DNA from 2 places in the Acidovorax sp. 69 genome. Region 1 is predicted to be linked to the other one. Evidence: riboswitches for the same ligand, from Rfam matches in the RefSeq annotation. Region 1 holds a riboswitch; the other holds the start of a gene.
The links. Region 1 has a riboswitch for glycine ahead of gcvT (glycine cleavage system aminomethyltransferase GcvT). Riboswitches for the same ligand answer to the same signal wherever they lie in the genome.
Positions count from the first base shown of each region.

Region 1 (4,474 bases):
AGCGTTGGACCACGTTCATCGCCATGCTGGGCGCCTGCGCCATGCTGGCCGTGTCGGCCTCGCTGGGCATGTTCCAGATCATCACGCGTTTTGTGCTCGAACAACCCGCCGAATGGACCGAAGTGCTGATCCGCTTCAGCCTGATCTGGATGGTGTTCCTGGCCATCCCCGCCGCCTTCCGCCAGGGCGCGATGGTGAGCGTGGACGTGCTGTACCGCTGGAGCCCGCCCAAGATACGGCGCGTGCTGGACTGGGTGGTTTCGCTGGCGGCACTGTCGCTGATCGGCATCATCATCTGGTGGGGCTGGGATTACGCCCAACGCGGCGGCGTGCAGAGCATGGCGGGGCTGGAATCCGTGTCCATGTTCTGGGCCTATCTGGCCATGCCTGTGGGCGGGCTTTTTTGTATTGTCGGAATCATTGGCAACCTCATTGATCCTTTGCGCATGGAACTGGAGACGGCCCAATGACCGCAGTGATGATTTCAACGATGGTGCTGTGCTTTGCACTCACCGTCTCGGTGGCTGTTTCCATCGGACTCGCCTCCATCCTGGGTATCCAGGCGTCCAACGCCAACATGCTCATTTCGGTCAAAGAGATGTTTGGCGCGATCAACAAGTTTCCGCTGGCCGCCATCCCGTTCTTCATCCTGGCAGGTAACCTGATGGAAACCGGCGGCATCTCGCGCCGTCTGGTCGAATTTGCCAAGAGCATTGTGGGTGGGGTGCAAGGGGGCCTACCCATGACCTGCGTGCTCACCTGCATGATCTTTGCCGCCGTGTCGGGCTCTTCGGTCGCCACCACGTTTGCGATTGGCGCCATCCTGATTCCCGCGCTCATCAAGCACGGCTACCCCACCAGCTATGCGGCTGCGCTTCAGGCTACCAGCGCTGAACTGGGCGTGATCATTCCGCCCTCCATCCCCATGATCCTGTACGGCGTGAGCGCCGAGGTGTCGATTGGTGAGCTGTTCATCGCAGGCTTCGGCCCGGGCCTGCTGATCAGCGGAGCGCTGATGTTCTTTGTCTGGGCGTATTGCAAATACAAGGGTTGGGGCAAGAACGACGGCGATGGCCGCATGCCCTTTGGCAAGGCCACGCTGCAGGCCGGCTGGGCGCTGCTCATGCCCGTGATCATCCTGGGCGGCATCTATGGCGGCGTTTTCACCCCCACCGAAGCATCGGCCGTGGCCGTGTTCTACGCGTTGGTGGTAGGCGTCGTGATCTACCGCGAGATCAAGATCAAGGACCTGTTCGCCATTCTGCGCAAGTCGGCCCTCTCGTCGGCCGTGATCATGTTCATCATCGCCAACGCTGGCTTGTTTGCGTTCCTGATCACCCGTGCCGGCGTGCCAGATGCCATTGGCCGCTGGCTGGAATCCGTGCTGCAGTCACCCGCCCTGTTTTTGCTCGGTGTCAATGCTGCGCTGTTCGTGATCGGCATGTTCATCGAGACCAGCGCGGCCATCATCGTGCTGGCCCCCATCCTGGCGCCCGTGGCCATGCACTTCGGTATTGATCCTGTGCACTTCGGTCTCATCATGGTGGTGAACCTGGCACTGGGCATGATCACGCCGCCCTTCGGTGTGAACCTGTTCGCAGCCTGCACGGTGGCCAAAATTTCGCTGGACCGGATCATCAAGCACCTGCTGCCCTTTGTGGGCGTGATCTTGGTTTGCTTGTTGATCATCACCTACATTCCCTCGATTTCACTGGCACTTCGTGATCTGGTCTACGCGAAGTAGCTAGAATCGCCCGGTCAGGAGAGAGCGCCAGGCCCCCATAGGCCATGGCGCCGCCGAAGGCGCAGGCAGCAGCCAAACGCTCAGGCAAAAGGACTGACAACCGCCCGCAGTGATGCGGGCGTTCCCTTGCTGGAGAGAGATGACCCCCACACGACAACTGTGCGCGAGGCCATCCACCGAAGGAGCAAACCGCACGGCCAGCCAGGGCGCTGCGGTGAATCTCTCAGGTAAAGCGGACAGCAGGGCAAATCCCGTGATCATGTTTTATGGTCGCGGCCCCCATTTGCCCGGAGTCCGCCATGTCAGCCACCAATGCCCCCCTGCTCACCACGCCCCTGAACGCCCTGCACATGGAGCTGGGCGCCCGCATGGTGCCGTTTGCTGGCTATTCCATGCCCGTGCAGTACCCTGCAGGCCTGATGGCAGAGCATGTGCACACCCGCACTGCGGCGGGCTTGTTTGACGTGTCGCACATGGGCCAGCTCAGGCTCATCGGCGCCGATGCCGCCACCGCTTTTGAATCGCTGATGCCTGTGGACGTGATAGACCTGCCTGTGGGCAAGCAGCGTTACGGCCTGTTGCTCACCGACGAGGGCACGGTCATCGACGACCTGATGTTCTTCAACCAGGGCGTAGTGGATGGCGAGCCGACCCTGTTTGTCATCGTGAATGGCGCCTGCAAGGTGGGCGACATCGCCCACATCCAGGCCCGCATCGGCCAGCGTTGCAAAGTGGTGCCCATGCCCGACCACGCCCTGCTCGCACTGCAAGGCCCGCAGGCCGTCACCGCCCTCGCCCGCCTGTCACCCGGTGTGGAAAAGCTGGTGTTCATGACCGGCGGCGCGTTTGACATTGCAGGCTGCGACTGTTTTGTGACGCGCAGTGGCTACACCGGCGAAGACGGCTTTGAAATCTCGGTGCCTGCCGCCCAGGCCGACACCCTGGCGCGCGCCCTGCTGGCCCAGCCCGAGGTCAAGCCCATTGGCCTGGGGGCCCGCAACTCGCTGCGCCTGGAGGCGGGCCTTTGCCTGTACGGCAACGACATCGACACCACCACCACGCCGCCTGAGGCCGCTCTGAACTGGGCCATCCAGAAGGTGCGCCGCACCGGTGGCGCGCGCGCGGGCGGCTTCCCCGGTGCCGACAAGGTGCTGGCGCAGATCGACAACCCCGCCAGCCTTCAGCGCAAACGCGTAGGCCTGGTAGCGCTGGAGCGCGTACCCGTGCGTGAACACACCGAACTGCAGAGCACCGACGGCCAGAAGATCGGCGAAGTGACCAGTGGCCTGCTGGGCCCCACGGTGAACGAGCCCGTGGCCATGGGCTATGTGGCGCCCGCCTTCGCGGCCATGGGCACGCGCGTCAACGCCATCGTGCGTGGCAAGCCGGTGCCCATGGAAGTGCGCGCCCTGCCCTTTGTGCCCGCCAACTACTTTCGCGGCTGATTTCGCCAGCGGGCGCGCACAGGCACGGCCCGCGCCCGCTACATTGCTGATTCCTTTATTTACCCGTTGCTTGAGGAGCTTCCCCATGACCGTCAAATTTTCCAAAGAACACGAATGGATCAACACCACCGACACGGCCGCTGCTGTGGTGGGCATCACCGTGCACGCGCAGGATGCCCTGGGCGATGTGGTGTTTGTGGACCTGCCCGAGGTGGGCGCGAGCTTCAACCTGGGTGACGTGGCGGGCGTGGTCGAGTCCGTGAAGGCCGCCGCCGACGTGTACATGCCCGTCACCGGCGAGATCGTCGAAGTGAACGAAGCCCTGCGCGCCGACCCCTCCCTGGCCAACAGCGATCCGCTGGGCGCTGGCTGGTTCTTCAAGGTCAAGCTGGCGGATGTCGCCCAGCTCGACGGCCTGATGGACGAGACGGCTTATAGCGCCTTCGCAGCCAACGCCTGATGGGCGACTGGTCAATCTCAGGTTTCAAAAACCATAGCTGCCAGCGCTTTATTTGATTGGTTTTCAATATAAAAATTCATTGAAATCAATGAATATCAAGCGCTAGCAGCTTCTTTTTTAATAGCAATTCAACCGCCCGCCATGACCGCCGCTCTGCCCACCTCCTTGCCGTTGTCCGCGCTGGAAAACGCCGCCGAATTCCTGCCCCGCCACATCGGTATCGACGCGGCAGACGAAGCCCACATGCTGTCCGTGATCGGCGAAGCCTCGCGCCGCGCACTCATCGACTCCATCGTGCCGCGCTCCATCGCACGCGCCAGCGCCATGGACCTGCCGCCCGCCACCACCGAAGCGGCGGCGCTGGCTGAACTCAGGGCGATTGCGGGCAAGAATCAGGTGCTCAAGAGCTTCATCGGCCAGGGCTACCACGGCACCCACACGCCAGGCGTCATCCTGCGCAACATCCTCGAAAACCCCGCCTGGTACACCGCCTACACACCCTACCAGGCCGAAATTTCGCAAGGCCGCATGGAGGCGCTGGTCAACTTCCAGACCATGGTGTGTGACCTGACGGGCATGCCGATTGCCAATGCGTCGATGCTTGACGAAGCCACCGCCGCCGCCGAGGCGATGACGCTGGCCAAACGTTCGGTCAAGAGCAAAAGCAATGTGTTTGTGGTGGCCGGTGACGCGCACCCCCAGACCATCGAAGTGATCCAGACCCGCGCCAAGCCCCTGGGCCTGGAAGTGCGCCTGGCCAATTCGGCCGAAGAATGGAACACCTTGCTGGCCGGCGACTACTTTGCCGTGCTGGCCCAGTACCCC
Region 1 covers NZ_PGEP01000001.1:2,817,413-2,821,886, forward strand. The annotation lists gene CLU85_RS12875 (TRAP transporter small permease) at 1-470, shown strand, start outside; gene CLU85_RS12880 (TRAP transporter large permease) at 467-1,744, shown strand; glycine riboswitch at 1,758-1,842, shown strand; glycine riboswitch at 1,864-1,994, shown strand; gene gcvT (glycine cleavage system aminomethyltransferase GcvT) at 2,044-3,189, shown strand; gene gcvH (glycine cleavage system protein GcvH) at 3,275-3,649, shown strand; gene gcvP (aminomethyl-transferring glycine dehydrogenase) at 3,791-4,474, shown strand, end outside.

Region 2 (4,474 bases), 2.2 Mb from region 1:
AATATCAAGTACGTCAAGCGCGTGGCCTTTGGTGGCGCACAGTCACAGGCACGCATCATGTCGCACGGCTACCGTATGTCGCCCCCCGGCTCCAAGGCCAGCCCCGACCAGCCTTCGGTGTGGGAGATGGGCGTCAAATCGTGGATCAATGGCCCGCTGCCCGACAAGGGCGCACCCAAGCCCGGTCAGGTGCAGGTGCATGGCGTGGCCTTTGGCGGTACGCGTGGCGTCAAGGGTGTCGAGGTCTCGGTCGATGGCGGCAAGACCTGGCAGACGGCCAAACTCATCGGCCCGGACCTGGGCCCCTTCGCGTGGCGGCAGTTTGCGTTGCCGGTGCGCCTGGAAGCGGGCACGCATGTGCTGGCCAGCCGCGCTACCGACACGGCGGGCAATGTGCAGGCCGAACAGCGCGAAGAAAACCTGGGCGGCTACAACAACGTGAGCTGGCGCGACCACGCCGTCACGCTGACCGTGGCATGACCTTGCTCCCCCCTGGGGCGCATTGCGCCCTCCCCTCCGATGGGGGACGCCACGCGTGGCCTTGGACCGCCAGTTCCACGGTGGCACTGGCGCGGGAGCGTGCCGGTATCGGGCGGCTGCGGATCTGTGGTGCACTGCAGGCCCGCGGGCTGCTTCGCACCATGAGCCGTGGCCTCGCGCTGGCGTTGCTGTTGTGGACGGGGGCCTGCTGGGCTGCGGATACCGCCGAGCTGGCGCGCGGCAAGGAGCTGTTCACCAAGATCCAGCCGGCGTGCGCGGTGTGCCACACGCTACAGGCGGCGGGCGCCGAGGGGCAGGTGGGCCCGGTACTGGATGAACTCAAGCCCGATGCCGACCGGGTGCTGCGTGCGCTGAAGACGGGCATTGGCGTCATGCCGTCGTATGCCGAGCGCCTGAGCGAGAAGGACATGCTGGCCGTGGCGCGTTTTGTGGCACATGCCACGGGCGCAGCCAAGTAACGCCGAGCGCTGCGCGCCGGTCCTATCCACGGGTGTTCCTTCGACAAGAACCGTTCGTGCTGTGCGTGAACGATTCTCTTCGTTGGGAAGTGTTTTTCTCGTATCAGGCAGCGGTGCGCGATGGCACCAGCGCAGCGCTTGGCGCGCGCCCCCGCAAACCCTGGAAGGCAAAGTCCACCTCGGGGATCCGGCCGCTCACGATGTCGGCCAGCGCCTTGCCCGAGCCGCAGGCGTGTGTCCAGCCCAGCGTGCCGTGGCCGGTGTTGAGGAACAGGTTGGCCACCTTGGTGTTGCCGATCAGCGGCAGATTGCTGGGTGTGGCGGGGCGCAGGCCGGTCCAGAACTGCGCCTGGCTGGCGTCCCCCGCACCCGGGAAGAGCTGCTCCACGCGCCGCACGATGGCGTCGCAGCGCATCGGGTTCAGGTCGCGGTTGTAGCCGTTCAGCTCGGCCGTGCCGGCAATGCGCAAACGATCACCGCCGCGTTCGCTGGTGTAGCGCGAGAAAACGAGCTTGAACTCATCGTCCGTCAGGCTCACCTGGTGCGCCTTGGTGGCATCCTTGACCGGCATGGTCACTGAATAGCCCTTGGCCGGGTAGATCGGCAGGTGGATGCCCAGCGGCTGCGCCAGCAGCGGGCTGAACGAGCCCATGGCCAGCACGAAGGCGTCGCCGTGCACACGCTCGAAGCGGCCTTCGGCATTGGTCACTTCCGCATGGCCAATGCGCCCGCGCGCCTCGCGCAGCGCCGTGATGTGGTGGCCCATGCGGAACTGCACGCCCGCTGCCTCGCAGAGCTTGGCCAGTTCACGCGTGAACTGGTTCGCGTCGCCCGATTCATCCTCGGCCGTGAACGTGGCGCCCGCCAGTTGTGGGCGGATGTGGGCCAGTGCGGGTTCGATGCGCACGGCCTCGTCGGCGCTGATGACCTGGCGCTCGCAGCCCAAGGCCCGCATCTGCTCGGCCGGTGCCAGGGCGCCGTCGAATTCCTTTTGGTTGGTATAGAAATGCAAGATGCCCTGCGTGCGTTGGTCGTACTGGATGCCGGTGGTCGCGCGCAGCTGCTGCAGTGTGTCGCGGCTGTAGGTGCCCAGGCGCACGATCTGCTCGATGTTGTGGCGCGTGCGCGCCGGCGTGCAGTTGCGCAAAAAGGACAGTCCCCACAGCCATTGGCGCATGTCAGCGCGCAGGCGAAAGAGCAAGGGGGCGTCTTCTTTGCCCAGCCACTGCAGCACCTTCAGCGGCGCGCTGGGGTTGGCCCAGGGTTCGGCGTGGCTCACCGAGATCTGCCCGCCGTTGGCAAAACTGGTCTCGGCACCGGGCGCGCCCTGGCGGTCGATGACGGTCACTTCGTGGCCAAGTTGTTGCAGAAAATAAGCCGAAGTCACGCCGAGCAAGCCGGCGCCCAAAACGATCACGCGCATTTTGAAGCCTTTTAAGGGTTCAGCGCTTGATGGACGTGCGTTAGCAGCTATTGATTAAATAGCAAGCAGCTGGCGCGCGTCCGCCAAGCTGCCGCTCCCCCTGTCCTTGGTACCTGAGAGATTCACCGCACGGCCCACATGGCGCGCGGTTTGCTCCTTCGGTGCGCCACGGTGTGTGGTGGCGGCTCTCCAGACGGCTTTGATAAAAGATGCAGTACGGGACCTGAGCGTGTATGGGAGTTTGCGCCTTCGGTGCAGTGGGCATTGCCGCTGACTCTCCTGCGAGGCCGATTCTAGGCGGCACTGCGGCGCGAAAACCGGCGCCTGCGCGCTAATGCATGGCAATCGTTGCTGATGTTGGCGGCGGCTGCGGGTCGCCATAATCCGCCGATAGAACCGATCCCAGAACCACCCCAGGATGTTTCCCCATGCCCGACACCGCTTTTGATCCCCAGGCCTGCGCAGCCGTGCTCACCATGGCGCGCCAGGGGCGCACGCCCCGGCCACTGGATTTGCCTGCGGGGCTGCGCCCTAGCGATGCAGCCGAGGCCTACGCGGTGCAGGACATCGTGGTGCGCGAGCGGGGCACGATGGCAGGCTGGAAGGTGGGCGCTGCGTCGCCCCACGCCCTGCCTGCGCGTGCTGCGCTCACCCGCGATTCCGTGTTTGTGGCGCAAGAAGGTGTGGCGGTGCACTTGCCCGCAGCCGGTTTTGCCGTGATGGGTGTGGAGGCAGAGCTGGTGTACGAACTGGGCGCCGACCTGCCTTCGCGCGCCACGCCCTACAGCGCGGCCGAGGTGCTGGCGGCCGTGGTGTCGGTGCGTGCCGCCATTGAGGTGTGCGACACCCGGTTTGCAGCATGGGCCCAGCAGGGCGAGTGGAGTCGCTTGGCCGACCAGGCTTGCCATGGCGCCTTGATTGTCGGCGCTGGCACTGAGGATGTGGCGGCAGTGCGGCCCCTGGCGCAAGGGGTCCGGCTGTTGATCAATGGGTCTGTGGCTGTGCAGCACGCAGCCTGGGGGAACTCTGCGGGCGACCCGTTGCCGCTGCTGCAGTGGCTGGCCAACGACGGTGCGCGCAGCCTGGGCGGGCTGCGCGCGGGGCAGTGGGTCACCACGGGCTCATGCACCGGTACTGTGCTGGTGGCGCCCGGCACCGTGGTGGTGGCGGACTTCCCGAGCCTGGGGCGGGCTGAGCTGCACATCGCCTGAACCCGGCGCGGCCTGCGGGTGCATGCCGTTGGCCGGTTGCCGCACGGGATCAGTAGCGGCGCGGGTTGTCGGGCTGGTTGTCACGGCGGTTGGGCACGCCATCGCCGTCGCGGTCCCGGTCATTGCGGTTGGCGATGCCATCACCGTCACGGTCCCAGCCGCCGCGCCGCATTTCCCAGCGGCCTTCGCGCTCTACCCACTGTGGCTGGCGGTACTGGTAGCCATTGCGCGCCTGAACCCAATGGCCCTGGACCCAGCGATGGCGGTTGCCACGCCACTCCCAGTGGCCTTCTTCCCACACCTGGCCACGGCGAGGACGGGGCACGGCTTCATGGCGCGGAGGTGGCGGCGCCGGGATCACCTGGTAGGCGGGCGCTGCCTGGTAGGTGCGCTCGGGCTGGCCAGACTGGATGATGACAGTGCCCTGGGTTGCGGCCTGCGCCGACGCCTGGGTGAACAATGCCAACAGGGCGATGGCGGCAGCGGCAGATGTTGTGCGAATCATGGTCGTCTCCTGATTGTTCCTTGCGGAAGGGGTTACTGCATGGTGGTGGCCGGGGGCGCTGCGCCACGTAGGCGCAGGGCGGGGGTGCGCGTAGGCGAAACCGGTCACCGGCGGCACCAGCTCCCGTTTTGTCAACGGCGGTAAGGGTTGTCGGGGTTTCGGTCATGGCGATTGGGCACGCCGTCGCCGTCACGGTCGCGGTCATGCCGGTTGGCAATGCCGTCGCCATCGCGGTCCCAGCCGCCGCCCTGCATGTTCCAGCGGCCACCGTGTTCAACCCAGCGGGGTTCGCGATAGTGGTAGCCGGGGCGGGCCTTCACCCAGTACCCCTGCATCCAGACATGGCGGTGGCCCCGCCATTCCCAGTGTCCAGGCA
Region 2 covers NZ_PGEP01000001.1:645,659-650,132, forward strand. The annotation lists gene CLU85_RS03010 (sulfite oxidase) at 1-480, shown strand, start outside; gene CLU85_RS03015 (cytochrome c) at 642-959, shown strand; gene CLU85_RS03020 (D-amino acid dehydrogenase) at 1,063-2,382, opposite strand; glycine riboswitch at 2,473-2,585, opposite strand; gene CLU85_RS03025 (2-keto-4-pentenoate hydratase) at 2,811-3,593, shown strand; gene CLU85_RS03030 (YXWGXW repeat-containing protein) at 3,643-4,098, opposite strand; gene CLU85_RS03035 (YXWGXW repeat-containing protein) at 4,230-4,474, opposite strand, start outside.
Region 2: linked by a shared signal. The riboswitch ahead of CLU85_RS03020 (D-amino acid dehydrogenase) and the one ahead of gcvT (glycine cleavage system aminomethyltransferase GcvT) in region 1 are both predicted to bind glycine.